3 linked regions of the Gemmatirosa kalamazoonensis genome follow. The protein of the gene in region 1 interacts with the protein of each later gene in a pairwise test. Links are inferred from orthologs where the notes say so. Each region holds a gene or a part of one and is shown in the gene's direction. Other genes may lie near its edges.

The links.
Region 2: the proteins of J421_RS29890 (region 1) and ndk interact in binary tests that used the Escherichia coli proteins (3 or more experiments, as listed by UniProt). The link is inferred for Gemmatirosa kalamazoonensis from one-to-one orthologs.
Region 3: the proteins of J421_RS29890 (region 1) and J421_RS11485 interact in binary tests that used the Escherichia coli proteins (3 or more experiments, as listed by UniProt). The link is inferred for Gemmatirosa kalamazoonensis from one-to-one orthologs.

The regions. Positions count from the first base shown.
Region 1 is NZ_CP007130.1:494,417-504,025, forward strand. What follows is about bases 1-2,714. They hold J421_RS29890 (uracil-DNA glycosylase), read left to right. Parts: upstream 1-877; coding sequence 878-1,552; downstream 1,553-2,714. Other genes in these bases: J421_RS29885 (hypothetical protein), read left to right, coding at 1-534; J421_RS33280 (DUF3320 domain-containing protein), read right to left, coding at 1,559-2,506; J421_RS34230 (DUF4011 domain-containing protein), read right to left, coding at 2,476-2,714. Also shown: more of J421_RS34230, read right to left, coding at 2,715-6,303; J421_RS29900 (DNA recombination protein RmuC), read right to left, coding at 6,447-7,709; J421_RS29905 (hypothetical protein), read right to left, coding at 7,831-8,520; J421_RS29910 (hypothetical protein), read right to left, coding at 8,580-9,257; J421_RS29915 (DUF5916 domain-containing protein), read right to left, coding at 9,325-9,609. UniProt on the Escherichia coli protein: Excises uracil residues from the DNA which can arise as a result of misincorporation of dUMP residues by DNA polymerase or due to deamination of cytosine.
Region 2 is NZ_CP007128.1:3,791,493-3,801,330, reverse strand. The notes cover bases 2,181-5,123. They hold ndk (nucleoside-diphosphate kinase), read left to right. Parts: upstream 2,181-3,410; coding sequence 3,411-3,836; downstream 3,837-5,123. Other genes in these bases: plsX (phosphate acyltransferase PlsX), read left to right, coding at 4,668-5,123; rpmF (50S ribosomal protein L32), read left to right, coding at 4,459-4,641; J421_RS16475 (YceD family protein), read left to right, coding at 3,893-4,414; J421_RS16485 (CBS domain-containing protein), read left to right, coding at 2,526-3,410; sucD (succinate--CoA ligase subunit alpha), read left to right, coding at 2,181-2,449. Also shown: J421_RS16500 (UPF0182 family protein), read left to right, coding at 1-333; sucC (ADP-forming succinate--CoA ligase subunit beta), read left to right, coding at 426-1,580; more of sucD, read left to right, coding at 1,577-2,180; more of plsX, read left to right, coding at 5,124-5,702; J421_RS16460 (beta-ketoacyl-ACP synthase III), read left to right, coding at 5,699-6,688; fabD (ACP S-malonyltransferase), read left to right, coding at 6,728-7,675; fabG (3-oxoacyl-[acyl-carrier-protein] reductase), read left to right, coding at 7,683-8,420; J421_RS16445 (acyl carrier protein), read left to right, coding at 8,513-8,752; fabF (beta-ketoacyl-ACP synthase II), read left to right, coding at 8,752-9,838. UniProt on the Escherichia coli protein: Major role in the synthesis of nucleoside triphosphates other than ATP. The ATP gamma phosphate is transferred to the NDP beta phosphate via a ping-pong mechanism, using a phosphorylated active-site intermediate.
Region 3 is NZ_CP007128.1:2,663,470-2,673,261, forward strand. The notes cover bases 4,627-7,523. They hold J421_RS11485 (class I SAM-dependent DNA methyltransferase), read left to right. Parts: upstream 4,627-5,275; coding sequence 5,276-6,772; downstream 6,773-7,523. Other genes in these bases: J421_RS11480 (hypothetical protein), read left to right, coding at 4,627-5,165; J421_RS11490 (hypothetical protein), read left to right, coding at 6,923-7,523. Also shown: J421_RS11465 (type I restriction endonuclease subunit R), read left to right, coding at 1-1,958; J421_RS11470 (restriction endonuclease subunit S), read left to right, coding at 1,955-3,298; J421_RS11475 (restriction endonuclease), read left to right, coding at 3,310-4,206; more of J421_RS11480, read left to right, coding at 4,266-4,626; more of J421_RS11490, read left to right, coding at 7,524-7,729; J421_RS11495 (hypothetical protein), read left to right, coding at 7,905-9,029; J421_RS11500 (ATP-binding protein), read left to right, coding at 9,122-9,792. UniProt on the Escherichia coli protein: The subtype gamma methyltransferase (M) subunit of a type I restriction enzyme. The M and S subunits together form a methyltransferase (MTase) that methylates A-2 on the top and A-3 on the bottom strand of the sequence 5'-AACN(6)GTGC-3'.

The DNA.
Region 1 (9,609 bases):
GCGCGCGACGCGTCCGCGCAGACGGCGCTCCCCGCCGCCGACCAGATCGCCGCCGCGGTGCTCCCGCTGCCGACCGAGTTCCGCACCGACGCCACGGTGCTCGGCTACGGCGCCGACGGCCGCCTAACGACGCTGCGCACGGGCGCCGGCCCGTTCAACTGCCTCGCGCCCGACCCGAAGGTCGCGCAGTTCCACGTTGCGTGCTACCACCGGGCGCTGGAGCCGTTCATGGCGCGCGGGCGCGAGCTGCGCGCGTCGGGCGTCACCGGGGGGCGCGTCGACACGGTGCGCTTCGCGGAGGTGCAGAGCGGGAAGCTCAAGATGCCCGACCGCGGCGCGCTCTACACGCTGACCGGCGGCCACTTCGACGCCGCGACCGGCACGGCGCCCGGCGCGAACCCGCTGTACGTCATCTACATCCCGTACGCGACCGCGTTGACGACGGGGATCAGCGAGCGGCCGGTGCAGGGGGCGCCGTGGATCATGTTCCCGGGGACGCCGAAGGCGCACATCATGCTCGTGCCGAAGATGTGAGGCGGCGGGACACCTGACGGCGGGACGTCTTCCTGCGGGACGTCTCACGGCGGGACGTCCAACGGCGGGACGATCCACGGCGGGACGAATACCGCGGGGCCGTGCGTACCTAGGTCCCAGGGGGGCTCCCCCCCCTTCGCCCAAGGTGCTAGACGGCGATCGCGCCACTGTATCAATCCGACGCCGATCGGATTCGGCCGTACGCATCCCGCCGCTTCCGTCCCGCCGTATCCATCCCGCAGTAAGGCGTCCCGCAGTAAGGCGTCCCGCAGTAAGGCGTCCCGCCGTCAGGCGTCCCGCCGTCAGGTGTCCCGCAGTCAGGCGTCCCGCCGCTCCCTCAAACATGCCGCTTCCGCCCATCCCGAAGTCCTGGCAGCCCACGCTCCGCCACGAGACCGAGCAGCCGTACTACGAGGCGCTCGCCGAGTTCGTCGACGCGGAGCGCGCCGCGCACGAGGTCTGCCCGCCGAAGGACGAGGTGTTCACGGCGCTCGAGCTCACGTCGAAGCGGGCCGTGAAGGCGCTGATCCTCGGCCAGGATCCGTACCCCACGCCCGGCGTCGCGCACGGCCTCGCGTTCTCGGTGCGCCCGGGCAAGCCGATCCCCGCGTCGCTGCGCAACATCTTCAAGGAGCTCGTCGCCGACCTCGGCGTGCCCGCGCCGACGGACGGCTCGCTCGTGCCGTGGGCGGAGCACGGCGTGCTGCTGCTGAACGCGGTGCTGACGGTTCGCGCCGGCGCGCCGAACTCGCACAAGAACAAGGGCTGGGAGCGGTTCACCGACGCCGTGATCCGCGCCGTGAACGAGAAGTCGACGCGCGTCGCGTTCATCTTCTGGGGCGCGTACGCGCAGAAGAAGATCCCGCTCGTCGACACCGAGCGGCACGCCGTCATCACCGGCGCGCATCCCTCGCCGCTCACGCGCGGCAAGGGCTTCTTCGGCACGCGGCCGTTCTCGCGCGCGAACGCGGCGCTCGAGGCGGCCGGCGTGAAGCCGATCGACTGGCGGCTCGACTGACGCTGCCTAACGCTTCCTGATCCCGGCGGCCGCCTCGCCGAGCTCCCCACCGGCGAGCAGCGCGTCGATCGCGCCGCCGATCGCGTCCTCGAGCGCGGGGCCGGTGCGCGCGAAGCCGAGCAGCGCGCGGACCTCGGTGACGAGCTGCTCGCGCGGCAGCGCGTGGCCGCCCGCGAGCACGAGGCGCACCGCCTCCTGGTACTCCTCCGGCGCGATGCGCTCGGCCGGGATGCGCGTGCCGGTGCGCGAGCGGACGGCGACCGCGTCGGCGGGGCCCCACCAGAACGCGCCGCGCCGCCGCACCGCGCCCGCACGCTCCGCGGCGGCCGCCGCGTCGCGGATGCGCGCCTCGATGCGCGACCCCACCCGCGTCCCCCACATCCCCGCCACGCGCGCCACGAGGTCGTCGTCGTGCACGGGTGCCTCCGCGATCACGACGTCGCGCACCGCGTCGCGCAGCCGCTCCGCCGGCGCCGCGAGCAGGTCGTCGTCGGCGTACCGCTCCTCCCCCGCCGCGAACGTGTACGGCACGACCGCCGGCCGCACGTATGGCGGCATCCCGCCTAACGCCGCCGCCTCCGCCCTCGCCGTCTCCGATTCCGCCGTACCCGCCGCCGCGTCCGGCTCCGCCGTCGACGCTGCCGCCGTACCCGCGCCCGCCGTATCCGCCGCGATGAGCGCGAGGAGCCGCTCGATCTGCCCCGCGCGGTCCTTGAACCAGTCCGTGGACCACACGCGATGGATCGTCCAGCCGCGGTCCTCGAGCACCTGCTGCCGCAGCCGGTCGCGGTCGCGCGCCGTGTCCGAGGCGTGGTAGGCGACGCCGTCGCACTCGATGCCGCACAGGAACCGTCCGGGCACCGCGTCGTGCAGCACGCCGAGGTCCACGCGATAGCCCGCGACGCCGACCTGCGGCACGACCGTCAGCCCACGGTCGACGAGCGCGCGCAGCACGTCGCGCTCGAACGGCGACTCCGCGTCGGCGGCGCGGCTCGCCGACTGGCTCTCCAGCCGGCCGCGCTCCGCGTACAGCAGGAACTCGCGCAGCAGCTGCGCGCCGCGCGACGGCGTCGTCGCGTCGATGTCGTCGCCGTGCATGGACGCGAACACCAGCATGCGGCGGCGCGCGCGCGCGTCGTGATGACGTTGAGCCGTCGCCACCCGTTGTCGCCGTTCAGCGGCCCGAAGTTGTAGCGCAGCCGCCCGTCGGCGCTCCGCGCGTAGGTGACGCTGAGGAACACGACGTCGCGCTCGTCGCCCTGGATGTTCTCCAGGTTCTTCACGAAGAACGGCTCCGCGGCGCCGCGGTCGAAGAACGGCTCCAGCGACGGGTCGGCGCGGCGGCGCTGCTCCAGCTCGTCCTGGATCGCGAGCTGCTGCCGGAGGTTGAACGTGCCGACGCCTAACGACAGCGGCCGCTCGCCGCGCGCGCTCCGCGCGAGCTGGTCGCGCGCGAACGCCACCACCGCGTCGGCGACGGCGCGCGCCTCGACCATGTTGAGCCCCTTCCCCTCGTACGTGCCGCCCTCCACGAACTGGAAGCGAAGGCCGAGCGTCTCGGTGTCCGTCTCGACGCTCGGGAACGTGTACAGGTCGCCCTCGTAGAACTGGACGTTGGAGAACGCGATGAGCGACTCGTGTGCGCTCCGATAGTGCCAGCGCAGGCGGCTCATCGGCACGCCGGCGCCCATGTACTCCTCGAGGATGCTCTCGGCGTCCTCGTACGCCGGCATGCCGTCGGCCGGCTCGTGGTCGTCGACGAGCGAGGCGGCGAAGAAGTTCGTCGGCGGGAGCTGCTTCGGGTCGCCGACGACGACGAGCTGCTTGCCGCGGATCACCGCGCCCACCGCGTCCTCCACCGGGAGCTGCGACGCCTCGTCGAAGATCACGAGGTCGAACGTCGGCAGCTCGCCCGGCAGGTACTGCGCGACGGTGAGCGGCGACATCATCCAGCACGGCTTGATCGCGCGGACCGCGGCCGTCGCTTCGCCCAACGTCTTCCGGAGCGGCGCGTGCCCGCGCTGGCGGGCCAGCTCGCGCCGCAGCAGCGGCATGCCGCGCGCCGCCTCGCCCTCGCGCAGCCGCTGCTGCACCCGCTCGCGGAGCTGCGCCACCAGCGTCGCCTGGTTCTCGCGGAACACGCGCCGGTCGAGGTCGCGGAACTCCGCGACGCGCTGCTCGTGCGTGAGCGTCGAGAACCGCTCCAGCGCCGGCCGCAGCGTGACGACGGCGGTGAGCCACCGCAGCCAGAACGCGCGCCGGAACGCCGCCGCCGCGTCGCGCGCGGGCAGCGCGCCCGACGTCACCTCGCCGAGCAGCTCCGCGGCGAGCCCGCGCTCCACCGCGCGCCGCGCCGTCTCGTACGCCGCCCACCGCGGGCCCAACGCCACGTGCTCGGCCAGCTTCGCCGCGCGCCCCGCGATCTCCGCGATCGGCGCCGCGCCGAGGTAGTCCGCGGGCCACCCCACCTCGGCTCGCAGCCGCTCGAGCACCGTCACCGCGTCGCGCGCCGCGTCGCGCAGCGCGAGCACCGCGCCGACGTCGACGGGACCGCGCGCCGCGAGCTCCAGCACGCGCGGCGCGAGCGCGTGGCGCACGGCGAGCGCGCGGAGCTCGGTGACCCACCGCACGTACGCGTCGAGCGCGTCCCAGTCCGACGCCTCGCCGCGCCACGCCGCGCCGAACAGCGACGCGCCGTCGGCAGCGGCGAGCGCCGACCGCTCGGCGCGCAGCCGGTCGACGTCCGCCATGAGCTCCGCCTGCTCCGCCATCGACATCGCGACGCCCGGGCGGCGGTACTGCGTCCACCGCGCGCGGATGCCGCGCCAGCGGCCGTCGAGCACCGCGAGAAAGCTCAGGATCCCCTCCGACCTGTGGCGCACGTACGACACGTCCTCGGCGTGGTCGCGCTCCAGCGCCTCGGGCGCGAGCCGCGCCAGCAGCCGCTCGCGAAGCGCGACCGCGGCGCGCCCGCGCGCGACGAGCGACGTGGCCTCCGGCGGCGCCGCGTTCCATCGGTCGGACGCGAGCACCGCCACCGGCGCGCCCGGCGAGCGGCGGAGCACGTCGGCGATCGCGACGAGCGCGTCGACGTCGGCGAGCGTGCGCACGGGCGGCAGGCCTAACGACGTCTCGAGGACGCCCGCGTCGTACACGAGCCGATCGAGCCGCGCCGCGAGGTCGCGCGCGAGTGCGGCGATCGTGTGCAGCGCGTCGTCGGTGTACAGCGGGCGCGATGCGTCGCGCCACGGATGCTCGGCCGGCACCCCGATCGGCGCCGCGGCGGCACCGAGGTCCGCGAGATCCCGCACCGTGGCGTCGAGCAGCGCGCGCGACACGCCCTCGATCGGCCCCGTGTACGTCACGCGCGGCGCGTCGCGCACGACCGCCAGCTCGCCGTACGCGTCGAACGGGGTGGCGCCGAGGGCGCCGTGGAGCGTGTGCACCGCGTCCACGTACTCGTCGAGCGTCGCGCGCACCGCTGGCAGCCGCTGCGCGGCCCCCGCCACCGCGGTCACGCTCTCGAGCGACCGGTCGAGCGCGGCGCCGAGCGAGCGGATGACCGCGCGCTTGTTCGCCTTCGTGGAGTGCAGCTCCAGGCAGAACTCGCCGAGCCCCGCGGCGACGAGCCGCGAATGCACGACCGACAGCGCCGCCATCTTCTCCGCCACGAAGAGCACCGACTGGCCGGCGGCGAGCGCGCGGGCGATGAGATTGGTGATCGTCTGCGACTTTCCCGTGCCCGGCGGCCCCTCGACGACGAGATCGTGGCCGCGGGCGACGGCGGCGATCGCGCGGAGCTGGCTCGAGTCGGCGTCCACCACCTGGTACGTGCGCTCCGGCGGGAACTCGGCGTCGAGGTCCATGCGCCGCACGTCGTCGGGCAGCCCCACGACGTGGTCGTCGGTGGTCCCGGCGCGCGTCACCAGCTGCGTCACGAGGCGGTGCGACGCGATCGGCGCGGCGTTGCGCTCGAGGTCCTTGTACATCACGAACTTCTGGAAGCTGAAGAGCGCGAGCACGACGTCGTTCTTCAGCGACCACCCGTCGCGCGCGTCGATCGTGGCGGCGACGGCGGCGAGCCACGTCTGCAGGTCGTACGTCTCGTCGAGCGCCTCGACGTCGGGCAGCTCGGGGAGCGCGACGTCGTGCGTGCGGCGCAGCCACTCGGCCAGCGCCGGATTGACGAGCGGATCGTCGTCGGTGACGCGCAGCTGATACCCGGCGCGCGCGCTGCGCCGCGTGAGCTCCACCGGCACGAGCAGCAGCGGCGCGCGCAGCGTCACGTCGCTCGCCTCGGCTTCGGTGTAGTGCACCATGCCGAGCGCGAGGAACAGCGTGTTCACTCCCTGCTCCTCGATCGCGAGGCGGGCCTGCTCGTCGAGCCGGCGGAGCGAGTGGTCGAGCGCCTCGGGCACGAGCGCGGTCTGCAGCACCTCGTCGGTCTGCCGCGCGTCGAGCGTCGCCGGGTCGTACGGCGTGAACTCGGGCGCCGGCACGTCGACGTCGTCGGCCGGCGGCTCCGCCGGCGAGCCGTTAGGCGGCTCGGGAGCCGCCGCGAAGCGCATCGGCTGCTCGCGCAGCACGAGGCGTCGGAAGATCTCCGCCGGCTGCTCGTCGACCACCGCGACGGTGGAGACGCGCGTCGGCCGGAAGTTGAGCGCGCGATTGCGCTTCGTGAGGTCGAGGAGGGCGCGCTGCCAGCCGGCGACGGCGGCGGCGAGACGCGGGTCTTGGGTGGTACCGGTCATCCCACAAAGTCTAGCGCGCGGTATGAATGGGCGCGCCCGTCGGGACTCCACGTACGTGTGTTGGTGGGACTGAAGAAGGACTGAAGAAGGACACTTGAAAGGTTCCTTCTTCAGTCCTCCTTCAGTCCTTCTTCAGTCCTTCTTCAGTCCTCCAGAAACGCGTACGTGGAGCCGTGCCCCTGCGGCACCGCGTCGACCAGCAGCAGCTCCTCCGCCCGCACGTCGCGCGGCACCTCCTCCACCGGATCCAGCACGCCGATCTCCTGCTCCGGCGCCGCGCCGAGGTCCCGGAACCGGCGCGCCGACACGAGCACCCGCGCCTCCATCGACCCGACCGCCTGGTTGTACGACCGCACCGTCTTGCCGAGCTGCTCGCCCACGCGCGCGAAGTGCTCGCCGAGGGTGCCTAACCGCTCGTAGAGCTCCCGGCCCAACGCGCTGATCGCGCGGGCGTTCTCGGCGAGCGCTTCCTGCCGCCAGCCGTAGGCGAGCGCCTTCAGCAGCGCGATGAGCGTCGTCGGCGTGGCGAGGATCACGCGCTGCCCCACCGCGTGCTCGATGAGCGACGGGTCGTGCTCGAGCGCGGCGCTGAAGAACGACTCGCCGGGCAGGAACAGCACCACGAGCTCCGGCGCGCGCTCGAACTGCTCCCAGTACGACTTGCGGCTCAGCGCCTGCACGTGCGCGCGCACCTGCCGCGCGTGCTGCGCGAGATGCCGCCGGCGCTCGTCGTCGTCGGCCGCGGCGACGGCGGCGAGGTACGCGTCGAGCGGCGTCTTCGCGTCGACCACGATGCTCTTGCCGCCCACCAGACGCACGACGAGGTCGGGGCGCAGCTTCCCGTCCTCGCCGTCGACGGTGTGCTGCGTCGCGAAGTCGCAGTGCTCAAGCATCCCCGCCAGCTCGCAGACGCGCTTGAGCTGCACCTCGCCCCACTGGCCGCGCACGTGCGGCGTGCGGAGCGCGGTCACCAGCTTCTGCGTCTCGTGGCGCAGCGACTCGCTCGACGCGGCCACGCCGTCGAGCCGCTCGGCGAGCATGCCTAACGACTCGGCTCGCGCCAGCTCCATCGCCTGGAGCGTGCGGTCGTACGTCGCGAGCCGCTCGCGGATCGGCGCGACGAGCGCCTCGATCGCCGTCTCGCGCTCGCGCAGGTCGACCCTCGACGACTCGGCGGTGCGCTCCAGCTCCGTGCGTGCGAGCCGCAGGAACGCCTCGTTGTTCTGCCGCAGCGCCTCCGCCGACAGCGCCTGGAACGAGTCGCGGAGCCGCGCGTCGAGGTCGTCCGCGCGCCGGCGCTCGGCGTCGAGCCGCGCGCGGTGGGCGGGGCGCACGGCGAGCAGCGCGACGACGGCGCCGACGAGCGCGCCGGCGACGAACGGGAGGACGGGAAGGAGCGGCGACATCGGGGGCGCGTTAGGCGGGACGGAAGCGGGCGGCGGGCGCCGCGAAGAAGACGGGCGGCGGCCCGTGCCCGAAACATTCCCGCCGCGCCGCGCGAGGTCGAGGGGCAGCGCCCGTCCGCCCTCACGCCGACACGATGAGGAAGCCGACGAACCGCCCGTCGGGACCGGCGATGCGACTCGAGATGAGATAGTCGTACACCGCGGTCCACTGCGTCAGCTCGTGCACGGTGACGCACCCCTCGGACACGTGCCCCGGGTGGATGTACCGGCTGCTGTTCCCGCTCATGCCCTCGAGCTGGATGGGGAACCAGACGTCGGTGCACCGCATGCCGGGCGTCTTCGCGCGATACGGCCCCGTGTTGATGTTCGCGTGCGACTGGTCGGGAGCCATGATCATGTGCTTCCCGCGCGGGATCGGCGTGAACGATTCGTCCCACACGCTGTTGAGCGAGACGAGCGCGTGGACGCCGGCCACACTCACGGTCGCCCACTGCTGCTTCAGCGGTCCCTTGAACGGCGAGTTCTCGATGATCGGGGCTCCGAACGGGCTGACTTGCACGATCGCCGGTCCCATGGGGCCGACATCGGACAGGTACGTCGCCGCGTTCGCGGTCGTGAGGCTCGCCTCCTTGCCGACGTGCTCGGAGTTGCCATCCGCGATCGTGAAGTACTGACGCCCTCCGGTCTCCCGCAGCAGCTGCACCCTGGTGTACTCGCACAGGTACGCCGCCTGGCCGGACCCGTTCAGGGTCACCCGCAGCCACCCGGTGTCGTCCGCCCGCCGCGTGTACTTCACCCCGATGTCGCCCATGATGACATCCTCCTGAGAGTCGTCCGACGAAACCGATCCAGGGGGGGTGGAAGGGTGGACTAGTGCTCCGCCGTCGCGCTGGAGCCGTGATCGATGAAGTAGGTGAAGCTCCCGTCGCCGCCGACGGTGCCGACGTCGCAGTACAGGCACCGGTGCTGGCCGCCGCCGCCCGACTGCTGCGCGAGCGCGACGAGGTTGAAGTACGCGGGCCCGCCCTCGAGACCACCGACGCCGTTCGCGTCGACCCAGTAGCGGCCGGGAACGATCGGCTGGCGCACGATGCGCGCGAGCACCGCGACGTCGATCGGGTGCAGCTCGCGGCCGTTCACGAACACGCCCGTCACGTCGCCCGCGCCGCCGCCCGACGCGTCGGCCCGCAGTCGCCCGCCGAGCGTCAGGCCCGCGGCGATGATGCCCCGCGCCGGGCCGCCGCGCATGCCCCACGCGCCGGTGTCGCGATCGTACCAGTAGTCGCCCGGGCGCACGCCCATGCCGTAGCGCCGCTCGATGTCGCGGATGGTGCGGTCGTCGAGCGCGACGCCGTTCACGATCACCGACGACGCGACCTCCACGGCGGGCTCCGGCGCGTCCGGTGCCGCGACGGGAACGGGCGTGACGGCGACCGGTGCCGCCGGCCGACCATGTCTCGTCCCCTGTGCACCCACCAGCGCGACCGCACCGACGACGAGCCCCGCGACGACCAGCTTCACGCCGCGCCCCGATCCGTGCTCCGACATAGTTCCGCTCCCGCGTGGAAGGTGATGCGGATCACCAATCCCATACGCGGCGCCGAGCGTGGACCGATCAGGGGTTGAGCCAGTAGCTCGCCTTCACCACGAGGATGTTGTCCGGCCGCGTCGCGAACAGCGCCGCGCGGTCGCGCCCGAACGCGAAGTCGCCGACCGGCGCGATCCCCTGCCGCAGCTGCTGCCACGCGACGTAGAGCGTGGACCCGGGCCGGTACTCCCAGCGCAGCACCGCGTTGCCGCGCAGCGAGCGGAGGTTGAAGTCGAGGTCGGGCACGCGTCCCGGGTAGTCCGCGAAGTCGTACGAGCGCGCGCGCACGAGCTGCCGCGCCGCGCCGTAGTC
Region 2 (9,838 bases), on another replicon or contig:
GCGCGCATCCGCGCGCTGCCCATCGGCGACGGGCTGGCCTACGTCCAGCCGCTGTACGTCGTGCACGGCGGCGGTCAGGCCGCGGCGGCCGGCGTGGCGGCTCTCGTGCGCGACACCGCGCGCGCCGCACCGTCCATCGGTGAGGCACTCGGCGGGGATGCGCCTCGCGCCGCCATCGCGCCGACCACGCCGCGCGCCGCCGCGGCGACGAGCGCGGAGCGCGTGCGCACGCTGTACGACGCGATGCGCGCCGCGCTGCGCCGGGGCGACTGGGCCGCGTTCGGTGCAGCATTCGACTCGCTCGGCGCCGCGCTCGGCAGACCGCTGCGCTGAGGCCGAGCCATCCGCTTGAATCACACCATTTGCGCGGGTACCTTCCCCGTCTTCTGCCATCATGGCAGCGCCTAACACTCTCGGAGTCACCAGTGAACATTCACGAGTACCAGGCGAAGGAGATCCTTCGTCGTTACGGTGTGCCGATCCCGCCGGGCGAGGTCGCCACCACGCCCGACGAGGCCGAGGCGATCGCGCGCCGCATCGGAAAGCCGGTGATGGTGAAGGCCCAGGTGCACGCCGGCGGGCGCGGTAAGGCGGGCGGCGTGAAGTACTGCCCGACGCCCGAGGTCGCGCGCGAGAAGGCGCAGGCGATCCTCGGCATGGACATCAAGGGGCTCACGGTGGAGAAGGTGCTCGTCGCCGAGGCCGCCGACATCGGAACCGAGGCGTACGTCGGCATCATCGTCGACCGCGCGACGAAGAAGCCGGTGTTCATGGTCAGCGCGGCGGGCGGCATCGACATCGAGGAAGTCGCCGCGTCGACGCCGGAGAAGATCAAGTACTACGCGGTCGATCCCGTGTTCGGCCTGCAGCCGTTCGAGGCGCAGCAGCTCGGGTTCTTCCTGTACGGCGACGCGAAGCAGGCGCGCGCGGCCGCGAAGATCATGCAGCAGCTGTACAAGGCGTTCGTGGAGAACGGCTGCTCGCTCGCCGAGATCAACCCGCTCGTCGTGACGCCTAACGGCGAGGTGATCGCCGTCGACGCGAAGATGGTGATCGACGACAACGAGCTGGAGCGCCGCCACGACCTCGAGGAGCTGCGGGACGAGAGCTCCGAGGCGCCGAGCGAGGTGGACGCGCGCAAGGCGAACCTCACGTTCATCAAGCTCGATGGCAACGTCGGCTGCGTGGTGAACGGCGCCGGCCTCGCGATGGCGACGATGGACCTCGTGAAGTACTACGGCGGCGAGCCCGCGAACTTCCTCGACATCGGCGGCTCGTCGAACCCCGAGAAGGTCGTCAACGCGCTGCGCATCATCACGTCGGATCCGAGCGTGAAGGCGATCCTGTTCAACATCTTCGGCGGCATCACGCGCACGGACGACGTGGCGAACGGCATCGTGACCGCCACGAAGCAGAACCCGCTGCAGGTGCCCATCGTGATCCGCCTAACGGGCACGAACGAGGAGATTGCGGTGAAGATTCTCGAGGAGAACGGGTTCGCCGCGATGACCGACATGGACGAGGCGGTGAAGAAGGCCGTGCAGCTCGCGACCGCGAACAGCGGGGAGGCGGCCAAGTGAGCGTCTTCGTCGACAGCAACACGCGCCTGCTGGTGCAGGGGATCACGGGCCGCGACGGCTCGTTCCACGCCAAGCAGATGATCGAGTACGGCACGAACGTCGTGGCCGGCGTCACGCCCGGGAAGGGGGGGCAGAGGTTCGAGGGCACGGTGCCGATCTTCAACACCGTGGAGCAGGCGGTGAAGGAGACCGGCGCGAACACGTCGGTGATCTACGTGCCGCCGCCGTTCGCCGCCGACGCGATGATGGAGGCCGCGGCCGCGGGCGTGCAGCTCGTCGTCTGCATCACCGAGGGCGTGCCGGTCATCGACATGCTGAAGGTGCGCCCGTACGTGATCGCGAAGGGCGCGCGACTGGTCGGCCCGAACTGTCCGGGGCTCATCACGCCGGGACAGGCGAAGGTCGGCATCATCCCCGGCCGCATCTGCACGCCGGGCAACGTCGGCGTCGTCAGCCGCTCGGGCACGCTCACGTACGAGGTGGTCTATCACCTCACGCGCGCCGGGCTCGGTCAGAGCACGTGCGTCGGCATCGGCGGCGACCCGATCAACGGCACGGGCTTCATCGACGTGCTGCAGGCGTTCGAGAACGACCCGCAGACGAAGGTCGTCGCCATGATGGGCGAGATCGGCGGCACCGACGAGCAGGACGCGGCCGAGTTCGTGCGCACGCGCATGACGAAGCCCGTCGTCGGCTTCATCGCCGGCCAGACCGCGCCGCCAGGCCGTCGCATGGGACACGCGGGCGCCATCATCTCCGGCTCGTCGGGCACGGCCGCCGAGAAGATCGAGGCGTTCCGGGCCGCCGGCATGGGCGTGGCTCAACGGCCCATCGATTTCGTCTCGCTCGTGCGCGAACGACTCGCCTGACGAGTCAGCGTCGAGCGTGGAGCGTGGAGCGCGTTCTCGACGCTCCACGCTCCACGCTCGACGCTCCACGCTCCCCATGAGGCTCTCGGATCTCATCGTCGCGGAACGGATCGTCGTTCCGTTGCAGGCCGACGACCTGCCGGGCGCGGCGCGCGAGCTGCTCGCGCGGCTGGTCGCGTCGGGCGCGGTGTCGCAGCCCGAGCGGCTGCGCGAGCGCGTCGAGGAAGAGCGGCCCGAGGATCTCGTGGGGATGGGGAACAAGGCGTTTCTCCTCCACTACCGGAGCGACGCGGTGCGCGAGCTCGTCGTGGCGCTCGGCACCGCGCCGTCGCCGATCGAGCGCGAGCTCGGCGAGAGCGAGGAGACGCAGTCGGCGCGCATCATCCTGCTCGTCGCCGCGCCGCCGCGGCAGGCGTCGCTCTACCTCGCCACGGTCGGCGCGTTCGCGCGGCTGCTCTCGAAGCCGCAGGTCGTCGACGCGGTGCTCGCGCAGCCGACGGCCGACGGGCTCGCGGCGCTTCCCATGTTCGCCGAGATCGAGGTGCGCGACCAGCTGGCCGTGCGCGATCTCATGACATCGCGGCCGCGCTCCGTGTCGCCCGACACGCCGCTGCGCGACGCGGCGCTCGACATGGTGCGCGCCGGCGTCGCGGGTCTTCCCGTCGTCGACGCCGACGGGCGCGTGATCGGGATGCTCGGCCAGCGCGAACTGCTGCAGCACATGCTGTCCAGCTATCTTCAGCGCGGCGGGCCCACGCCCCCTGGCCCCGACGCGCGGGTGCGCACCGTGCGCGACGTCATGACGCGGCAGGTCCTGTGCGTCTCGCCCGAGCAGCCGCTCGCCGAGGTCGCGTCGATGATGACCAACAAGGACGTCGACCGCGTCCCGGTCGTGCGCGAGGGAAGACTCGTCGGCTTCCTCACGCGGGGCGACATCGTCAGAAAGCTCATCGGATCCTAAATGCCCTCGAATCGTACCCTGGCCATCATCAAGCCCGACGCGTTCGGCGCGCGGAAGGCCGGCAAGATCATCGCCCTTCTCGAGGAGAAGGGCTTCACGCTCCGCGGCGCGAAGGTGGAGCACCTCACGTCGGACCGCGCCGGGCAGTTCTACGCGGTGCACCGCGAGCGGCCGTTCTACGCGTCGCTCGTCGAGTTCATGACGTCGGGCCCGTGCATGCCGCTCGTGCTCGAGAAGGAGAGCGCCGTCGCCGCGCTGCGCGAGGCGATCGGCGCGACCGATCCGGCCGAGGCCGCCGACGGGACGGTGCGGAAGCTCTACGCGGAATCCAAGGGGCGGAACGCCATCCACGCGTCCGACTCCGACGAGAACGCGGCCACCGAGATCGAGTTCTTCTTCCCGGGGCAGGGGCTCGGAGGGGCGTAAGTCGGCCCCGCATCGTCACTTGAATTGAGTCCCGGCACTCGGTAGCTTACTCGGCTATGCTGTCCTTCGACATCGGTGCGCTGCAGTCGCACGCCGCGGCGGTGGACGGGGAGTTGACGCCCGACGACGAGATCTGGCAGGAGGGCGATCGACGCCCGGTCCGCCCGATTCACGTCGTCGGTCGTCTCTCCGCGGCCGGCCCGGGGCGCTACTACTTCAGCGGCCGCGTCGAGGGCGACGTCGCCACCGAGTGCCGGCGCTGCCTGGCCGACGTCTCGGAGCACATCGCCGCGGACAGCCACATGATCTTCGCCGAGAGCGAGCTCGATGACCCGGACGACGCGTCCGACGTCTTCGTGCTCGCTCCCGGCGCGCGGTCGCTCGACCTCCGGCCGGCGGTGCGCGAGGAATGGCTGCTTGCCGTGCCCGCGTTCAGCCTGTGCCGCGAGGACTGCAAGGGGCTCTGCCCCCGGTGCGGCGCGGACCTGAACGAGGGGCCGTGCGACTGTCCGCCGACGACCGACAGCCGGTGGGATGCGCTGAACGCGGCGAAAGCCGCGCGCTCCGACACCGACTGACGCTCCGCCCGTCCCCTCCCACACCGACCTGTTAGGATTCTCCCATGGCCGTCCCGAAGCGACGCACCTCCAAGCGTAAGAAGCGCGCTCGCAACACCCACAAGGCCGCCCCGGCCATCGCGGTGCAGGCGTGCCCGCAGTGCCGGAGCATGAAGCGCCCGCATCACGTCTGTCCGGAGTGCGGGTACTACGCGGGCGAAGCGCGCATCGAGGCGCAGGAAGCCTGACCTTGGCGCGCGTCGCGTTGGACGCGATGGGGGGTGACTTCGCCCCCCGAGCCACCGTCGCCGGCGCGCTGCTCGCCCTGGTCGACCTGCCGGTCGAGCACACCATCCAGCTGGTCGGCCGCACCGCGGTCGTCGACGAGACGCTGGACGTGCTGTTCGCCGGAGAGTTCGCCGCGCACCGCGCGCTCCGCGACCGGCTCGAGGTCGTCGACGCCCCGGACGTCATCGAGATGTCCGACAAGCCGACGGTCGTACGAAGCCGCCCGGGCAGCTCCATGATGGTCGGGCTCCGCCTCCAGGCGGACGGAAAATCGGACGCGTTCGTCTCGGCCGGCAACACCGGCGCGCAGATGGCCGCGTCCCTTCTCGTTCTCAAGTCCCACGCGGGCCTGAAGCGGCCCGCCATCGGCACGCTGTTCCCGACGGCGCAGGAGCCGGTCGTCGTGCTCGATTCCGGTGCGAACGTCGACTGCTCGCCCGAGGAGCTGGTGCAGTTCGCCCGCCTCGGGACCGTCTACGCCCAGGACATGCTCGGCCGGCGGAATCCCGCGGTCGGCCTGCTCAGCATCGGCGAGGAGCCGGAGAAGGGGAACGCCGCCGTGAAGGAGGCGCACCAGCGGCTCCGTGCCGAGCCCGGGATCCACTTCGTCGGCAACGTCGAGGGGCGCGACATCCCGCTCGGGCGCCGCGACGACGAGCCGCTCGACGTCGTCGTCTGCGACGGATTCGTCGGCAACGTGCTGCTGAAGTTCTACGAGGCGCTCGCGCCCACGCTCATGGCGGTGTTCGCGAAGGCGCTCGGCGCCGAGCGCGAGACGCTGCGGTCGGCGTTCAAGGAGCTCGATCACGCGGAGCACGGTGGTGCGCCGCTCCTTGGGGTGAAGGGCGTCAGCATCATCTCCCACGGCTCCAGCTCCCCCCGCGCGATCAAGAACGCGATCGGCGTCGGCCTCCGGGCGGTGGAGTCACGCATGAGCGAGCACATCGGCCGCCGCCTGGAGGACGCCGCCGCGGCCGCCGAGCGTGCGGAAGCCGAGTCCACCTCCTCCTCGGTCGCGTGAAGCGCCCCGTCGCCTACTTCGCCGGCACCGGCCACTACGTGCCGCCGGGCATCCTCACCAACCACGACTTCGCGTCGCGGGGCATCGAGACCTCGCACGAGTGGATCGTGGAGCGCACCGGGATCCATCAGCGCCACATCGCGACGGAGACCGAGTCCACCGCGCACCTCGCCGCCGAAGCGGCCCGCGTCGCGATGGCCCGCGCCGGCGTCACCGCCGGGGAGCTCGACACGATCATGCTCTCCACGGCGACCCCGGACCGGCTGCTGCCGTCCACCGCCGTCGACGTTCAGGCGCTGCTCGGCGCTACCCGTGCGGCGGCGATGGACGTGGGCGCCGCCTGCACCGGGTGGATCTACGCCCTCGCCGCCGGTGAGGGGCTCATCGCCTCCGGCAGCGCCGAGACCGTGCTCGTCGTCGGATCGGAGAAGATGAGCTCCATCGTCGACTGGCAGGACCGGTCCACCTGCGTCCTGTTCGGCGACGGCGCGGGTGCGACGGTGCTGAAGCGCTCCAAGCACCACAAGGGGATCCTGTCGAGCTTCATCCGCAGCGACGGCACGCTGGCCGAGCTGCTGTGGCGCCCGAGCGGCGGCGCGACGGTGCCGTTCACCGAGGCCGTGCTCACCGACCGGTCGCACTTCGTGCAGATGGCCGGGCGCGAGGTGTTCAAGCACGCCGTTCGCTCCATGAGCGAGGCCGCCGACCGCGCGCTCGACCAGGCGCGCCTCACCGGGACCGACATCGACGTCATGATCCCGCACCAGGCGAACGTGCGGATCATCGAGGCGACGGCGAAGCACGCGAACATCCCGATGGACAAGGTCTACGTGAACGTGGACCGCTACGGCAACACGTCGTCCGCCTCGATCGGCATCGCGCTGAACGAAGCCATCGAGAGTGGACGCGTGCACGAGGGCTCCACCGTGCTGCTCGTCGCGTTCGGCGCCGGCTTCACCTGGGGCTCCATGATCGTCCGCTTCTGACGCGCCGCGGGCGCGGCTGACGTCTCCATCCCGGCCTGTATGGACATCGTCCTGCTCTTTCCCGGTCAGGGGTCGCAGACCCCCGGCATGGGGCGCGACCTGGCCGAGGCGCACGCCGCCGCGCGAGAGGTCTTCGCCGCCGTCGACGACGCGCTCGGGGCGCCGCTCTCCGGGCTATGCTTCGAGGGACCGGCCGAGGAGCTGACGCTCACGCACAACGCCCAGCCGGCGCTGCTCACCCACGGCGCCGCCGTGTGGGCCACGGTGCGCGACGCGCTCGGCCCGCACGTGCGCGCCGCCGCGGGCCACTCGCTCGGCGAGTTCACCGCGTATCACGCCGCCGGCGCGCTGGACCTCGGTGACGCCGCGCGCCTAGTCCGCCGCCGCGGAGAGCTGATGTTCCGCTCCGGCGAGGAGCGCCCCGGCGCCATGGCCGCGCTGCTCGGCGACCCCACGCGGCCCGTCGAGGAGATCTGCGACGAGGCGTCGCGCGACGCGGGGCTCGTCGTGCCGGCGAACTACAACTCCCCGGGCCAGCTCGTCATCTCCGGCGAGGTGGCCGGCGTCGAGCGGGCGATGGAGCTCGCGAAGGCCGCCGGCGTGCGGCGCGCGATGCGGCTGAACGTGAGCGGGGCGTTCCACTCGCCGCTCATGGCGCCGGCGCAGGCCGGCCTCCGCGAGGCGCTCGACGCGACGGACATGCGCGACGCCGACGTCCCGGTCTACGCGAACGTGAACGCCGAACCCGTTACGAGCGCGGCACGTGCGCGCGATCTGCTCGCCCAGCAGCTCGTCTCGCCCGTGCGGTGGATCGACGTCGTCCGCGCGCTCGCCGAGCGGCATCCGGACGCCTTGTTCGTCGAGATGGGCCCGGGCGCGGTGCTCTCGGGGCTCGCGAAGAAGATCGTTCCCGGCATTCAGACCGCGACGTGCGGCACCGCCGCCGAAGTCGACGCCCTTCTCGAGCGCGTCGGCGCACCCGCATAGCCACCCCATGCAGATCGATCTCTCCGGGCGCGTCGCGCTCGTCACGGGCAGCACGCGGGGTATCGGCCGCGCGATCGCCGAGCGGCTCGCCGGCGCGGGGGCGACGGTGGCCGTCGTCGGCCGCGATCAGGGGCGCGCCGAGGAGGCCGCGGCGCAGATCGGCGGCTCGGCGCGGGGCTTCGCGTGCGACGTGTCCGACGTCGCGCAGGCCGCGGCGCTCGTGTCGAGCGTGGAGCAGACGCTCGGCTCGTGCGACATCCTCGTGAACAACGCGGGGCTCACGCGCGACAACCTGCTGCTGCGGCTCAAGGACGACGACTGGAACGCGGTGATCGACGCGAACCTGCGCGGCGCGTTCGCCACCATGCGCGCCGCCTCGCGCGGCATGATGAAGCGCCGCTGGGGGCGGATGATCAACATCGCGAGCGTGGTCGGCATCACCGGCAACAAGGGCCAGGCGAACTACGCGGCGAGCAAGGCGGGGCTCATCGGCCTCACGAAGAGCGTGGCGAAGGAGCTGGCGAGCCGCAACATCCTGGCGAACGTGGTCGCGCCGGGGCTCATCGAGACCGACATGACGGCCGCGATGCCCGACGAGGCCCGCGCGCAGATGGCGAGCGCGATCCCGCTGGAGCGCGTGGGAAAGCCGGAGGACATCGCGAACGCGGTGCTCTTCCTGGCCTCCGACCTCGCCGCGTACGTCACTGGCCAGGTGCTGGTGGTCGACGGCGGGATGGTCATGTGAGACCCCCCGCCGTTCCATAGACCCTTCGGGGTCAGTATTTTCCGGGCTCCGGACGATCGCACGGAGCCCACTCCACTCTCTCGGGACGACCCATGGCCGACAACAGCGCGAAGGTGAAGGACATCATCGAAAAGGAGCTCGGCGTCGAGCGCGAGAAGCTGACGGACGAGGCCAGCTTCATCGACGACCTCGGGGCGGACTCGCTCGACATCGTGGAGCTGGTCATGGAGTTCGAGAAGGAGTTCAACATCGACATCCCGGACGAGGACGCGGAGAAGCTGCGCACCGTCGGGGACGCGATCGGCTACCTCAACTCGAAGGTCGGCGGTTGATGCGACGAAGGGTCGTCGTCACCGGGTTGGGGGCGGTGTCGCCGGTCGGGAACGACGTGGCGACGACCTGGCGTTCGCTGCTCGAGGGGAAGTCGGGCGGAGCACCCATCACGAAGTTCGACGCGTCGAACTTCGCGGTCCGCTTCGCCTGTGAGGTGAAGGCGTTCGACGCGCTGCTGTACATGGATCGCAAGGAGGCCAAGCGCTCCGACCTGTACACGCAGTACGCGATGGCCGGCGCCGTCCAGGCGATGGCCGACGCGGGGCTCGCCGAGGGCGGGTTCGATCCGAACGAGCTGGGTGTCATCATCGGCAGCGGCATCGGTGGGCTGAACACGTTCGAGGATCAGCATCGCACGTTCATGGAGAGCGGGCCGAAGCGCATCTCGCCGTTCTTCATCCCGATGTTCATCTCCGACATCGCGGCCGGCGTCGTGTCCATGCGCTTCGGCGCGAAGGGGCCGAACTTCGGCATCGTCTCGGCGTGCGCCACGAGCGCGCACGCGATCGGCGAGGCGTTCCGCGCGATCCAGTACGGCGACGCGGAGGTCATGATCGCCGGCGGCTCCGAGGCCGCCGTCACACCGATGTCGATCGGCGGGTTCGCGAACATGGGCGCGCTCTCGACGCGCAACGACAGCCCGTCCACCGCGTCGCGCCCGTTCGACGCGACGCGCGACGGCTTCGTGATGGGCGAGGGCGCCGGCGTGGTGGTCCTCGAGGAGCTCGAGCACGCGCGGCGCCGCGGCGCGCACATCTACGGCGAGGTCGCGGGCTACGCCGCCACGGGCGACGCGTATCACCTCACCGGGCAGCCGCCGGAGCACGAGGGGCTGCAGCGCTCCATGCGCCGCGCGCTCGCCGACGCGGGGCTCACGGTCGCCGACGTGCAGTACGTGAACGCGCACGGCACCAGCACGCCGCTGAACGACCCGAACGAGGCGAAGGCGATCCGCAACGTGTTCCGCGAGCACACCGACCTGCTGAGCGTCAGCTCGACGAAGTCGGCGACGGGGCACATGCTCGGCGCGGCGGGCGCCATCGAGTTCATCGCGTGCACGCTCGCCATCCGCGATCGGAAGGTGC
Region 3 (9,792 bases), on another replicon or contig:
CCGACCTCCCCGTCGAGCTGTTCGACGTCGTGTTCGTCGACGAGTGCCACCGGAGCATCTACACGCTCTGGCGACAGGTCGTCGAATACTGGGACGCGTTCCTCGTCGGCCTCACTGCGACGCCGTCGAAGCTCACCTATGGCTTCTTCGACGCCAACGTGGTGCAGGAGTACGGGCACGAGCACGCGGTGGCCGACGGCGTCAACGTCGACTTCGACGTGTACCGCATCCGCACCGAGATCACCGAGCGCGGCTCGGCGGTGGAGGCCGGGCAGATCGTCGACCGGCGCGACCGGGAGACACGCCGCCGTCGGTGGGAGCAGCTCGACGAGCCGCTCGTCTACGACGCCGCGGCGCTCGACCGCGACGTCGTGGCGCCCGACCAGATCCGGACCGTGGTGCGCGCCTTCCGCGACCGCTTCCTCCCCGAGGTTTTCCCCGAGCGCACGCACGTCCCCAAGACGCTCGTCTTCGCCAAGGACGACTCGCACGCAGACGACCTGGTGAAGATCCTCCGCGACGAGCTGTCGCTGGGCAACGACGCGGTGCAGAAGATCACCTACAAGACCGGCACCGCGCGCATCGTCGAGCGCGTGCCGGGGCCCGACGGAGCCGAGGTCGAGCGCGTCACCTACAAGTCGAGCGGGGTTCGTCCCGAGGACCTCCTGCAGAGCTTCCGCAACTCCTACCACCCGCGCATCGCCGTCACGGTCGACATGATCGCCACCGGCACCGACGTGAAGCCGCTCGAGGTGCTCTGGTTCATGCGCACGGTGCGCAGCCGCACGCTGTTCGAGCAGATGAAGGGGCGCGGCGTCCGCGTGGTCTCGCCCGACGACCTGCGCGCGGTGACCCCCGACGCCGCGGCCAAGACGCGCTACGTGATCGTGGACTGCGTGGGCGTCTGCGAGGAGCCGATGGCCGACACGCGCCCGATGGACGTGCAGCCCACGGTGTCGCTGGAGCGGCTGCTCCAGGCGGTGGCGATGGGGAACGTGGACCCGGAGGTCGCCTCGACGCTCGCCAGCCGCCTCGTCCGCCTCGACGCCCGGCTCGGCCGCGACGAGCGGGCGAGCGTGGCCGCGACCACGGGCGGGCCCACGCTCCGCGACCTGGCGCACGGGATCGTCGATGCGCTCGACCCCGACCGGCAGCGCGCGGCGGCCCGCGAGGCGGCGGCCGCCGCGCCGGGCGCGCGGGTGGCCGAGCCGGGGTGGGAGCCGGGCGAGGCCGCAGTGGCGCGAGCCCGCGCCGCGCTGCTCCGGGCCGCTCTCGCTCCCCTGGCCGGCGACCCGCAGCTCCGCGAGCGTCTGCTCGACCTCAAGCGCGCGAAGGAGCAGACCATCGACACGGCGAGCGCCGACACCCTCCTCGGCGCCGGCCTCTCCCCCGAGGCGCGCGACCGGGCGCTCGGCCTGACCACGAGCTTCGAGGCGTTCCTCACCGAGCACCGCGACGAGCTCTCGGCGCTCCGACTCCTCTACGGCTCGCGCGGGCCCGGACAGGCGCGGCTCACCCGGGCGGCGGTCGAGGAGCTGCGCCGGGCGCTGCTCGACCGGCAGCCGCCGCTCGCGCTCGACGCCGTGTGGCGCGCCTACGAGACGCTCGACCGGTCGCGCGTGCGCGGCGGACCGGCGCGGCTGCTGACCGACGTCGTGGCGCTGGTGCGCTTCGCTACGCACCGTGACGACGCGCTGGCCCCGCTGCCGTCGGTGGCGCGGGCGCGGCTCGACACGTGGCTCGCGCGAATGGAGGCGGGCGGGCGCCGCTTCACCGACGAGCAGCGCGTGTGGCTCGCGATGATGGTCGACCATGTGGCGGCGGACGTGGAGATTGAGGCGGAGGACTTCGACGACCCACCGTTCACGCAGCGCGGCGGGTTGGCGGGGGCGCACCGGGTGTTCGGGACGGAGCTGCCGCGGGTGCTAGAGGAGATCGGGGAGGTGATCGCGGCATGAGCTTCACTGCTTCACTCTCTGAGTTAGTCGCCGAGAACCGAAGCGGTCTGCTCGCGTGCGCGCCCTCTTGGGAACGTGTACGCCTGGGCGACGTCGCGACGGTCCTCAACGGATTTCCGTTCCCCTCTTCGCGTTTCACCAGAGACACGGGCACGCCGCTCCTCCGAATCCGGGACGTGGCGCGGTCGTCTACCGAGGCGTACTTCGACGGGTTCGTTGACCCGGAGTTCCTGGTCCAGCCCGGGGAGCTTGTCGTCGGCATGGACGGCGACTTCAGTGCGACGCTGTGGCGAGGGCCGGTGGCGGCGCTGAACCAGCGGGTGTGCAAGCTCTCGCCCGATGAGCGGTGGTACGACCAGCGTCTGCTCGCGCTTGTCCTTCCGGGCTACCTCGACGCGATCAACGGCGCGACGTCGTCGATCACGGTGAAGCACCTGTCTTCCCGCACGGTCGCTGACATCCCGCTCCCGCTTCCTCCGCTCGCCGAGCAGCGCCGCATCGTCGCCGCGCTCGAGGAGCACCTGTCGGACCTCGACGCGGCAGTGGCGGGGCTTGAGCGGGCGCGGGCCAACGTGCGTCGCTTCGCGGACGCGGCCATCGCGACGGGCACGAACCCGCGGGCCGACTGGCCTATCGTGCCTCTTCGCGAGCTAGGCTCGCTCAAGGGTGGCGTCACGAAGGGGCAGAAGCGGCGTGCTGGCGACGTCACGCGCGCCGTGCCCTACCTCCGGGTCGCGAACGTCCAGCGCGGCCGACTGGATCTGAGCGACGTGCGCACCATCGAGGCGACCGAGCGGGAGATCGCGGAACTGCGGCTGCTCCCTGGCGACGTGCTGTTCAACGAGGGTGGCGACCGTGACAAGCTCGGACGCGGCTGGGTGTGGAACGGCGAGTTGAGCGAGTGCATCCACCAGAACCACGTCTTCCGGGCACGTTTCGATGGGAGTCGCGTGGAGTCACGGTTCGTGTCGCACTACGCGAACAGCCACGGACAACGCTACTTCCTCGACCAGGGGAAGCAGACCACCAACCTGGCCTCGATCAGCATGACGAAGCTCGGCGAGCTCCCCGTCCCGGTGCCGCCGCTTGACGAGCAGCGGGCGATCCTCTCCGAGATCGAGGAGCGTCTCGGCGTCGCGGAGCGCACCGCCGCCGACATCGACGTCCAGCTCGCCCGCGCTGCGCGCCTGCGCCAGGCCATCCTCCAGCGCGCCTTCTCTGGCCGCCTCGTCCCGCAGGACCCGACCGACGAGCCGGCGTCTGCGTTGCTCGCCCGCGTCCGCGCCGAGCGCCCGGCGCCTTCCGCGGGCCGTCGCCCCCGCGCGTCCACGCGCGCCTGACACCACTGCACATGGCCGAGATCACCCGGAAGCGCACGGGCGAGTTGCTGCGCGCCCTCTTCGAGCTGCTGATGCCGCAGGCGGACGGCATGCCCGCCGGCGAGGCCCTGCGGGCCCTCGAGAAGAAGGCACCGCCGACACCCTTCGAGCAGAGCAGCACCGAGTCGGGCGCCAGGCGGTACGAGAAGATCGTGCGCTTCGCCACCGTCGACTGCGTGAAGGCGCAGTGGATGATCAAGGCGCACGGGCGGTGGACCATCACCGACGAGGGGAGGAAGGCGTACGCGGCCTACCCCGATCCGGAGGCGTTCTACAAGCGCGCCGTGTACTTGTACCACGAGTGGCGCAAGAGCACGCCCAAGGCGACCGGGGGAGAGGAGCCGGTCGACGGCGCGGACCCGGGCACCGGCAAGGCGGCCCGCATCACGTTCGAGCAGGCCGAGGAGCAGGCGTGGAGCGAGATCGAGAAGTACCTCGCCTCGATGCAGCCCTACGAGTTCCAGGAGCTGGTCGCCGCGCTGCTTCGTGGCATGGGGTACCACGTCGGCTGGGTTGCCCCGCCCGGCAAGGACGGCGGGGTGGACATCGTAGCGTACAACGACCCGCTCGGCACGCGACCGCCGCGCATCAAGGTCCAGGTCAAGCGCCAGCAGCAGAAGGTCGCGGTCGACGGCCTCCGCTCCTTCATGGCGGTGGTCGGCGTCGACGAGGTGGGCATCTTCGTGAACGCGGGGGGCTTCACCCGCGACGCCGAGGACGAGGCGCGGTCGCAGCACGCGCGGCGCGTCACGCTCGTGGACCTGGAGCGGCTCGTCGACCTGTGGGTCGAGCACTACGCGCGGCTCGACGAGGCCGCGCGCCGCCGGTTGCCCCTGCAGCCGATCTACTTCCTCGCGCCCGAGAGCTGACCGTGGCCCTAAATGCCCACGGAGGGCTGACCGGGGAGGAGCCGCCGACCAACGCGCGCGTGCGGCGCGCGCTCAACCTGCTCAAGCCGGTCCTGGATGCGTTCATCCGGCAGAAGCTCGCTGGGGTCCCGGGCGCGCGGGTACCGCGCGACGCGGACCTTCAAGGGCTGCTGCGGGCGATGCTCGACAACCGGGGGACGTTCTTCTCGGGCCGCTCCGGCGAGGCGCTGAAGCACAACGTGAACCTGCTCCGGGGCGCCCGGAACTGGAACGCTCACGACGTGGTGCTCGACGAGCGCGAGGCGCGCCAGGTCATCGAGACGGTAGCCATCGTCGCGGAGCGGATCGGCGCTCCTCACGAGGTGATCGCTGCCACCGACGCGCTGAACGCGCCGCCGCAAGCGTTGAGCGTTCCACCGGCTGCACCCTCCGGAGCGCGCGTCCCGCCCCCCAGCCCGCCCCCGGGGACGGCCGCGGCAGGGGCGGGTGGGTCCTCCGACCGGCGCCCACCGAGGGTGCAGCCGCGCCGCGACGCGGCGGGCGTGATCGTCAACGCCGACGAGCTGACGGCCGACGAGGTGGCCCTGCAGCGCGTCCTCTGCCCGGGCTGCCGTGAGAAGGTGTTCGAGGAGTGGTCGGCAGGGTGGGACGCGCACGCGGCGCACCGCTGTGCAGGAATGACGGCCGACACCACGGAGGAGCGGAAGAGCGAGTTCCGCCGCCGGTTCGGCCACCTGTTCCGAGCACCCGCGCGCGGCGAGAGCCAGCGTGCGGTGATGCGCCACATCTGGGAGCGCTGCTGCCCCGACGACGAGCGCGCGATCCGCGAGTACGCCGATGCCGAGCAGCGCGGCGAGGTTCGCCGGACGAACAACGCCTCCGGGCTCCTGCCAGAGGGGTACGCCCGTGCGCTGCTCGCCGACGGACTGCGGAAGGGATGGCTACGTCCGTGCGGCTGACGCCCAGAAGATCCGACAGCATGGCCGCCGCCCCGGCCGTGCCCCTGCCGCAAGCGTGCCCGGCGTCCCGGCCGGCCGCGCCCCCCCATCGCGATCAACCCGCCGCGCCCGTGACGTCCGACCGCATCGTTGCCAAGCTCTGGAACTACTGCACCGTCCTCCGCGACGACGGGCTGTCGTACGGCGACTACGTCGAGCAGCTCACCTATCTGCTGTTCCTGAAGATGGCCCACGAGCGCACGCAGGCGCCGTGGTCGCAGCCGTCCGTCATCCCGGCCGGCTACGACTGGCCCGCGCTCAAGGCGAAGGAGGGTGACGCGCTCGAGGTCCAGTACCGCCACACACTGGAGGCGCTGGGCCGGCAGCCGGGCATGCTCGGCCTGATCTTCCGCAAGGCGCAGAACAAGGTGCAGGACCCGGCCAAGCTGCGCCGCCTCATCGCGGATCTCATCGACCGCGAGCAGTGGCTCGCGCTCGACGCCGACGTGAAGGGCGACGCGTACGAGGGGCTGCTCGAGAAGAACGCGCAGGACACCAAGGGCGGGGCGGGGCAGTACTTCACCCCGCGCCCGCTCATCCGCGCCATCGTCGACTGCGTGGCCCCGCGCCCGGGCGAGACCGTGGCCGACCCCGCGTGCGGGACCGGCGGGTTCTTGCTCGCCGCGCACGACTACGTCGTCCGCCACCACCCGTCGCTCGACCGCGCGCAGAAGCGCCACCTCAAGCTCGAGGCGCTGCACGGCACCGAGCTGGTGGACGGTGTCGCCCGGCTGTGCGCGATGAACCTGCTCCTGCACGGCATCGGCCCCACGGCCGGGGACACCGCCGCGCCGGCCGTGCGCGTCGACGACGCCCTTCGCGCCGACCCGGGTCAGCGATTCGAGGTCATCCTCACCAACCCGCCGTTCGGTCGGAAGTCCAGCGTGCGCGTCGTGAACGCGGAGGGCGAGGAGGAGCGACAGGACCTCACGGTCGTCCGCGACGACTTCTGGGTGTCGACGAGCAACAAACAGCTCGCGTTCGTGCAGCACGTGAAGACGCTGCTCAAGATCGGCGGCCGGGCCGCGGTCGTCGTGCCGGACAACGTGCTGTTCGAGGGCGGGGCGGGAGAGACGGTGCGCCGCAAGCTGCTCCACGAGTGCGATGTGCACACGCTGCTGCGGCTCCCGACGGGCATCTTCTACGCGCAGGGCGTGAAGGCGAACGTGCTGTTCTTCGACCGCCGCGCCGCGAGCGATCAGCCGCAGACGCGGAAGCTCTGGGTGTACGACCTGCGCACGAACAGGCACTTCACCCTCAAGACGAACCCGCTGCAGCGCGCGGACCTCGACGAGTTCGTGGCCTGCTACCGGCCCGAGAACAGATACGACCGCACGGCGACGTGGCACGAATCGGACGCGCCCGAGGGACGCTGGCGCGCGTACGACTACGCGGAGCTCGTCGCGCGTGACAAGGCGAGCCTCGACGTGTTCTGGCTTCGCGACGAGGCACTCGAGGCGTCCGCGAACCTGCCGGCGCCCGACGTGATCGCGGCCGAGATCGTCGAGGACCTGCGCGCCGCCCTGGCTACGTTCGAGGAGCTACAGGGCGCGCTGGCGGAGCGCTGATGAGCCGCCTGTGGGTGGCCACTGTGCCCATGCCCGAGGACCTCGTGTAGGACATAACGGGAGTGCGTGGCGTGCTGCGCTAGGGATCCGACCCGGAGGCTGCTCCGGGCGCGACAGCCGTGATCGGGAACAGCGCGCCGACGGGGGCGGGTGTCACGGCCGAAGGGACGCGCTGAAGGCTACGGGGCAGATGGTCGACGAAATTCCGGGCGTGGAAAGCGGGCGGGTACGGTGGGCTCACGGCAGTCACCACCCACCCACATCCCGCTCGCAGAGATGCCTACCACCTCGCTCCCCCAGGCTCTGGCTCAGACGCGCCCGCTCCCGGAGATCGGGATCCGCGCGATGCTCGCCGCCGTGCACACGCGCCTCGACGCGCTCGCTCGGCACTCGTTGCCTCTGTTGCGCGCCGAGCGCGCGTTGCTGGTCGCGCTGTGGTACTCGGAAGCCGACGATGCCGCGTTCCTGCACGTCGAGGACGGACGTGCGATCCCGTGCGACCCGACCGGCGCCGATCGCCTCGCGTCGGTCCTCGCCCGCGAGGATGCGCTCGTGCGCGAGGTGGCCGCGCTGCGCGAACTCGAGACCGCGCTCGAGACCTACGAGGCGGGCGGACGCCTCACGCTCGCGCTGATCGAGGGCATCGACGATCCGGCCGGGGATGCCGGTGACGTGCATCGGGTGCCGTGCCCGGGCGGACTCGCCCACCCTGCCACCGCGCTCGGGCGCGACCAGACCCACCGGCTCGCCGCCTACCTCGCGGCGATCGACGAGGACGTCGCCCGCGCCACGGCGAGCGGACGGACGCACGACGTCGCGTCCTACAGCGTCGAGCGGTGCGTCGTGAGCGACCGGCTCCAGCGACGCCTCACCGTGGCCGCCGCTGGGGACCGTCAGATGACGGGCCGGCCTCGCGCGCCGCGCCCGCGCGCTCCGCGGATCGCGAAGAGCGCGTAGCGCCGGTTCCGCGCACCGGGGGCGCTGCCCCGTGCTCTCGGTGCCGCCGACGCTTCGGGACCCACCCGCAGGAGCGCACTGGCGGGACACGTTTTTCGGCGCGGCCGGGAGGTGCGGGTAGGCTGACGCCGATCGCCGAGCGACTACCCAGGACACGTCACAGGAGACGATCGACATGACGAAGATGATCCGCGCGCTCACCACCCTCGACGGCCGCGTAGTCCGGGTCCCCGGTACGAAGGGATGGACCGCCGCCGCTCGCCGCGCGGTCTGCGAGGCGGAGGTCACCCGCGTCGTCGGCGCACCCGTGCGGTTCGCGCCGGCCGGGCTCGCCCACGCGGGCAGCATCAAGACGGTGGACGGCCGGCCCGACGTGGTCGCCCGCATCATGGGCGGCCTCGTGGATCGCGAACACCGCGTCTCGCTGCACGTCACGCGCGCGCACCACGAGTGGCTCGTGCGGCACCTGGCGGACGGCGGGCGCGCGTTCCAGGTCGCGGTCGCCGCCGTCGGCCCGCGGCAGCGCGGCCGCCCGACGCTCGCGCTGGTGTCGTTCGACTACGCGCTGATCGCCGCGGCCGTGACCCGCGCGTTCGGCGAGCGCGCGATCCGGCGCCTGAACCTCACGCTCGCAGCGCGCTGGGAGGACATGGGTCTCATGCTGCGGGTCCCGGAGCTGGGCATCGCGCTCGGGCACGGCGTGGGGGAGCTCGCGCGCGTGCTCGCGCACGCGCCCGGCCTGGACCCCTCGGCGCTGCTGACCACCGAGGAGCGCGTCGCGGTCGTGGCGGCGGTGCTGGAGCTCAGATACGGCCTCCGCGCGTCGGCCCCGCCGCTCGAGGCGCGCACCAAGGTCGCGCACCCGTGCATGCACGCGGTGGGGCTGCCCGACGTGCCGGCCCACCGGCTCGTCGGCCGCGTGGCGCCCTGCGCCCGGCCGCACATCGCGACCCTCGAGCGCGCGGACCTGATCGGCGCCCCACAGACGGCGCACCTGTTCGCGCGGCCGGAGCAGGAGCTCACGATCGTCGAGGTCGAGCACCGTACCCACGACGGCGTCGACAAGCTGCGGGACCGCTTCCACGCGGCCGAGGCGCTCGGGCTGCAGGTGCGCGCCGGCCTCCTGGTCGTCCGTGACGGGCACGAGGACCGGTTTCGCGAGCGGCTGGCGCGCTCCACGGCCGTCGTGCGCAGCCGGACCCGCATCGAGCCGATCTCCCGGTGGTACGCGGAGTACTGCGTGCTCCGCGACGCCCACGTCGCCGCCCAGCGCGCCCTCGTGCGGCGCGCCGCGGCCTGAGCCGCCTGTGGTGCGCGCCGGTTGCCCGAGGGTGTGGCGGCCGGCGCGCGGCGATTTTCGGTCCAGGCGAGCGGCGCGGGTAGGGTGCTGGCATGACCACTCCATCCGAGAACCCCGGCGCCTCGTCGCCGCCCGACGGCGGCCAGGTGCAGCTGGATCTCTTCCCACCCGCGCCGGCCGGCACTCCCGCCAGGCCTACGGGCATCAGCCGCGCGGTCGCGCGGGCCTCCGTCAGCCCCGGGTGGTGGCCCCTCGTCGAGCTGCTCTACAACGTGTGGGCGAGCGACGGTCTCGTGGTGCATGTCTGCCACGAGGCGGACGGCACGCTCGCGCTCGAGGCGGAGTTGCCCGACGGCGCTGAGACCGTCGCCCCGCTGCTCCAGCGCATCCGCGCGCGGGCTGCTCGCACGTGCGGCTGCTGCGGCGTCGAGCGCGGGGCGCCGTATCGGCGAAACGTCGCCGGCCCGACGCGTGTGGCGTGCGGCCCGTGCCGCGAGCGGCTCGGGGCCGGCGAGGCGTACCTCGTCATCGCCGACGAGTACTGGCGGCTCGACGGGTCGCGCCGCGTGCCGCCCCTGGTGAGCGCCGCCGCCACCGGGCGCTCCCACAACGCCCCACTCCCGCCCGCCCCGCTCGCGTCCTCCCCGCTGCGCCCGTGCACCACGCTGCCGCCGGAAGCGCTCCGCGCCACGATCGCGGAGATCCGGGCGGCGATGCTCGCGGAGATCGTCGGGCAAGACAAGGCCGTGGCGCGCCTCGCGCT